Regions from separate parts of the Halomonas sp. BLK-85 genome, predicted to be linked through region 2. Evidence: riboswitches for the same ligand, from Rfam matches in the RefSeq annotation. Region 2 holds a riboswitch; the other holds the start of a gene.
What was found. Region 2 has a riboswitch for thiamine pyrophosphate ahead of tenA (thiaminase II). Riboswitches for the same ligand answer to the same signal wherever they lie in the genome.
Positions count from the first base shown of each region.

Region 1: it holds a riboswitch for thiamine pyrophosphate, as region 2 does, so the genes downstream of both, thiM (hydroxyethylthiazole kinase) here and tenA (thiaminase II) in region 2, are expected to answer to the same signal.

Region 1 covers NZ_CP087731.1:2,815,724-2,818,647, reverse strand. Annotated here, with positions in the region: gene LL947_RS12805 (DMT family transporter) at 1-93, shown strand, start outside; gene thiE (thiamine phosphate synthase) at 71-697, opposite strand; gene thiM (hydroxyethylthiazole kinase) at 687-1,496, opposite strand; TPP riboswitch at 1,526-1,653, opposite strand; gene LL947_RS12790 (hypothetical protein) at 1,697-2,041, opposite strand; gene LL947_RS12785 (DUF2237 family protein) at 2,147-2,521, opposite strand; gene gloA (lactoylglutathione lyase) at 2,663-2,924, shown strand, end outside.
Region 2 covers NZ_CP087731.1:68,920-71,843, reverse strand. Annotated here, with positions in the region: gene LL947_RS00310 (ABC transporter permease) at 1-177, opposite strand, end outside; gene LL947_RS00305 (EamA family transporter) at 271-1,191, shown strand; gene tenA (thiaminase II) at 1,302-1,970, opposite strand; TPP riboswitch at 2,052-2,216, opposite strand; gene fabA (3-hydroxyacyl-[acyl-carrier-protein] dehydratase FabA) at 2,638-2,924, shown strand, end outside.

The DNA.
Region 1 (2,924 bases), 400 kb from region 2:
GTACTGGTGGGTAGCGTCTTGATCATAGGCAGCGGCCTGGCGATTGCCCACCACGACCGCCGCACCAGCCTCAAGCGTCGGCCCACTGCCTAGCCAGATGTTGGGCACTGTCGCGAGGTGAGGTTTGCCCACAGATAGCCGAAATGACCGCAACACCGGCAGCACCACTGCGCTTGGCAGCGCGTATATGCGCGGTCTTCAGCCCGCCAATGGCAACCCCCGGCAGCGGGCTTGCCGAGACCAATGCGGCCAGGCCATCAAAGCCGATAGGCGGCTCGTGATCCCCTTTGCTGGGGGTGGCAAACACAGGGCCAAAACCGAAATAATCCAGCAGGCTGGCCGGCGCTCTGGAAAGTTGTGTCAAGGTGTTGACGGATAGGCCAATAATCGCCTCTTTTCCCAGGGCCTGACGCGCCTGCTCGATGGTGGCATCGGTTTGCCCGACATGCAGGCCATCCGCCTGGCTGGCAATCGCCACCTCAAGGCGGTCATTGATGATCAGTGGAACACCGGTTCCTGCCAACAGGCTTTTCAACCGCCTGGCCTGCTCGATCATGGCCACATCGCTGGCCTGCTTGTCGCGCAACTGGACAATGCTTACCCCTCCGGTTACCGCTTCTTCGACGGTACGTTCAAGGCCTTTTTCAGTGCATAAGCCTGCATCCGTTACCAGATACAGTGAGAGATCAAGCGACATTCATTGGCTCCATTTTCAAACAGGTGTCCAGATCCTGAGGGGTCAGCTGATAAAGGGCATCCAGAAAAGCAGGGGTAAAGCTCCCTGGGCCCTTGGCCCTCTGGCCTGCTCGCTCGCCGGCCAGAGCAAAACAGCCAAAGGCGGCGGCAGTCGCCATCCACGGCGATGATGGGTTAGCGCCTACAAACGCTGCTACCGCAGCACTCAGCCCGCAGCCCAGGGTAGTGACTCTGGGCATCAGGGAGTGGCCGCCATACAGGCGTAATGATCGCTGCCCATCGGTGATGATATCCGTCTCACCGCTGACGCCCACAATGCAGCCCTGTTGCCTGGCCAACTGGAGAGCAGCCGTGTAGGCATCGTCTGAACTCGCCGTGCTATCGGCGCCGCGTCCCGGGTTGGCAACGCCATTAAGACTGAGAATTTCAGAGGCATTGCCGCGTATCACAGTGGGCCTGAAGGCGAGCAGCTCAGCGCAAAGTTGCTGGCGGTAGGCGGTGGCGCCGACGGCAACGGGGTCCAGCACCCAGGGCGTACCAGACGCCTGAGCCGTGCGGGCAGCTAGCTGAATACCAGTGGCCCAGGGAGCGGAAATTGTGCCAATGTTCACTGAAAGCGCTGAAGAAAGTTTTACAAACTCAGCCACTTCCTGCTCAGCATGCAGCATAGCCGGTGACGCTCCCAGGGCCAGCAGGATGTTAGCGCTGCTATTCATCGCCACATAGTTAGTGATGCAATGCGTTAAGGGGGGAGTTTGATGGAGGCAGGCCAGGTGTTGGCCCAGGTGCGCTGTTGTCATACATTCCTCCCGGGCGGGAGGCAGTGGGAGCATTCGCCCCCACGACTCCCTACGCCGGTATTATCCGGATCAGGTAGTGAGGGTGCGTCTCAGCTTGAAGCTGTCTTATCTTGGTCGTCAGGCCAAGGTGACCGTTCAAGCGCCCCTGTCGTTACTTCAAGGCAAAAGTCTAACTGAACATCGCTAGGCTGGCGAATTCTTCATTTAAAAGCGATGCGTGTTCCATAGGTCAGCATTTCATCCGGCGACATGGCACGGCCGGGAACCCCGATCATTTCATCACCGCACTGGTCAGCAAACGTCAGCACACCATGCTCTAGACCGAGTTGACCCAGTTTGTCGCGGATTTCACCAGTGCCCAGAAACGACACAACACGACCCTCGTTGTCACTCAGTTCTGATACACCATTGGCGTGGTGGAAACGGACGGTATAGATGCCGTCCATGGATTCCACCTCAACGATGGGTGAAAAGCCATTATGTAGCGCATGTGCCAGTTGGCGATAGCTTAGGCGGTCGCCTATCTGGTAATCGATACTCGTCATGATGAACTCCTGCAGACGGAACTGCGTAAAATATTTTGTACAGCTTTTGATAAATCAGTGTAGAGCAATCGTCAATCTTTGCCAGCCATCCCGGCGTTAAATTCACTAACGAACCGCATCCAGGGCGTGTTGTTGCAGTTGAATCAGGGGGATAACATCCAAGGCTTTTTCATGGGTGGCAGATAAAATAACCGGAGGAGCCAGGCCCACTACGGCTGCTTCCTTCCAGCGACTGGCACACAGGCACCAGCGATCGCCAGGATTGAGGCCAGGGAAGCCAAACTCCGGGTGAGGGGTCACCAGATCGTTGCCCTGCGCGCGTGAGAAGGCCAGAAACTCCTCAGTCACCATGGCACACACGGCATGCACGCCATGGTCATTAGGGCCGACACGGCAAAAGCCATCGCGGTAAAACCCGGTAACCGGGTCATGGCAGCAAGGGGTCAGCGGTTCGCCCAATACGTTACGGTCACGTGACATCGAATCGACTCCAAAAGGGGGCTGGCTCGCCCGTTGCGTGTTTCAGTGTATTGCCTGCATACTGCAAAGATACGTCTATGAAAATATATTTTATATATTACATGAGCAACTTCATGTATAAGCCTAAAAGGATAGTCTGACATGGCTTTCAGCGGTGAGCATCATCCTGGCGTGGCGCCAACGCCTGAAGAAACCAGGGGCTTTCGTCTTAACCATACAATGCTACGCATCAAGGACCCAGAACGTGCCCTGGCATTCTATTCCCGAGTGTTCGGTATGCAGGTCATGCGCCGGCTGGATTTTGAAGAGATGCAGTTTTCTCTCTACTTCCTGGCCAACCTGGAAGACGGGGACGAGGTGCCGGACGATACTTCAGCCCGCACGGCCTGGACCTTCAGCCAGA
Region 2 (2,924 bases):
GCGGCCAGGAAACTGCCATAGTGCCACCGCCGCCCCCATGGGGAAACCGATCACCGCCGCCAGGCATACCGCCAGGAGCGATACCTGCAAGGAAAGCAGCACGATATCGACCAGCGCCGCATCCAGGTTGATCAACAGGGATAGTGCTACATTAAGGGCATTGGAATCTGCAGCCATTCAATTCTCCTATCATAGGCTGCATAGTATGCTTGATCTGGCTGACTTTCACTTTGCTGTGCTTATTATCCTGCTCAGGTTGGATCAAACATTATGTCCTCCGCCGCATCATCTGACGTTCTGCCCCGCCACCTGGCCATCCCCTTGATCATGTCGGTCGCCACCCTGTTTGCCGCCAACCATGTCGCGGCGCGGCTGGCATTTGATAATGGCACGGGCCTGTTGCTTGCGGTATTGATGCGCTCAGGAGTGGCCTGCCTGATCCTGCTGGCGCTTTTGATGATGCAGAAAAAGCGTTTCTGGCTGCCACCCGGCACCTGGCCATGGCAGCTTGCCGCAGGCGTGCTGATTGCCATTCAAAGCGTCTGCCTCTATTCAGCGGTTGCCCGCCTGCCCGTGGTCATCGCCCTGCTGCTGGTGAACACCTTTCCCCTCCAGCTGGCGCTATTGACCTGGGCGCTGGGTGGGCCACGGCCTTCACTGCGCAGCTGCCTGATCATGGGCACCATCCTGATCGGGCTCCTTGTGGTGCTTGATATTCCTGCCTGGCTGGCCAATGCGGCGGCCATGGGGCCTGAATGGCTGACAGGTATTGGCTTTGGATTGGCCGCCGCCTTCGCCCTGGCCAGCACCCTATGGATTACCGAACACCGGCTGGCCAGGGTAGGCAGTACCCTACGCAGCTGGCTGACCATGCAGACGGTGTTTATTGCCATGATCCTGGGTGGGCTGCTGGGCGCGATGCCCGGCGGCATGAACCTGCCGGACAACACCACCGGCTGGACAGGGCTGATGCTGCTGGCAGTGTTGTACGGCAGCGCGTTTTCCATCCTGTTTATCAGTGTCCCGCGCCTGGATATGGCGAGAAACGCACCGGTCATGAATTTCGAACCGGTGGCGTCTCTACTGCTGGGTTATCTCTTTCTGGGGCAGATGCTGACCCCTGGCCAGCTGGTAGGCGGCGCCGTGGTCATCGGTGGGATTATCGTGCTGGGGTTGTCACGCGCGCGCTGACCAACAACCGGCTTGCGCAGTGCTTACCGATTGAACGGGTGGGAGCAGAAGTGCGCCACCTTGGCAGAATCCTTGGGCAGGATTTCGTCGTGATGTCTGGCTTCGCGGGGTTAATGAGCAAGATCCAGCCCCATCTGCCAGAAGTCGATTTCCAGGCGAGTGGCATCGTGGAAGATACGACTAAGCTCGGCAAAGCGGGCGGGGGTCACATCAGCCAGACGGGCGTTGAGCCATTCCAGCTCGGCCTGTCTGGCGGCCTGATACTCCTCGCTTGCGTACATGGCGATCCAGGCGTCATAGGGGTTTTTCGCACCACGCAGGGTAAAAGGCTGGGCATTCAGCCAGTTGGCAATGTCCCCATAGCCCACCAGGCAAGGGGCAAGTGCCACGTGCAGATCGAGCAGGTCACCGCGGTTGCCGGTATCCAGCACGTAGCGGGTATAGGCCAGGGTGGCGCGCGCTTCCGGCAGCTGGGCCAGCTCGTCTTCGGAAATGCCCCACTCCTGGCAAAAGCTCACGTGCAGGCCGAGTTCGACATCCACAATGGCTTTCAACCCTTCATGGGCCTGGCGCAGATCAGCCAGCGTCGGGCTTTTATAGGCGGCCAAGGCATAGGCGCGGGCAAAGTGAATCAGAAACAGGTAATCCTGTTTCAGATAGTGGCGAAACGCGGGTTCGGGAAGCGTGGCAATGCCCAGTTGACGCACAAAATCATGCTCAATATAGGCGCGCCAGTCGGTGTGGCAACTAGTCGTCAGATCAGTAAAGCAATAACCCATAAGGCCTCCAGAAATAAGGATCCGGAGGGTAGGCGTAAGCACAAGACCGAGAAAATGGCCCGGAAGGTGGCGTGAGGATAGCCGCGGCCATCGCTTGATCCCTACGCCGGTACCCGCGCTGCGAACTTGTGTAAGCCGCAGCGCATTAGCCGGATCAGGTTCAGCGGGACCAGCGCTTTGGCAAATATCAGAAGGATACGCCCTGCGCTATCTCAGCCGGATTCACCGGCACCCCGTCAAGCTGTTGAACAGGAAGTCTAGGAGGCATCACTGTGAGATGCAAGAAAGACACCCTAGAGGATCAGCTGGCTATCGCTTATAGGCTTTTTCCATTTTCGGCTATGTAAACCATGATGACAAAATGGCGAGATCTCTGACGGGCCCTCGCTTCCTGAGCGATGATCGGGCATCATTTGCGCAGTGCTGCTGATCAGCCGGCCTCAACGCTGTTTGCATCACCCGGCCTGAAAGTGTCACGCTGCAAGCCATTAGTGCCTTGTATGGCTTTGCAAGAAGGCATTCTGGCAGTCTTGGCTGAACAGTCGACGTGCATTCGCAAGCGTCGGGAAGTAAACTAGTGATGGCCTTGCGGCCTGTGCACTGGCACTCCGCTTCGGCTTGGGTGCCGCACGCGGCCAACAATAATCTCGATATTCGGAACGTTTCAGTGACCAAGCAACACTCTTTTGATCGCGATGAACTGCTGGCCTGCTCACGCGGCGAGCTTTTTGGCCCGGGCAATGCCCAATTGCCAGCACCCAACATGCTGATGCTTGATCGCATTACCAGCATTACCGAAGACGGCGGTGAAAGTAATAAAGGTGAGCTTATTGCCGAACTGGACATCACCCCGGACCTGTGGTTTTTTGATTGCCACTTCCCGGGCGATCCGGTCATGCCTGGCTGCCTGGGTCTGGATGCCATGTGGCAACTGGTCGGCTTCTATCTCGGCTG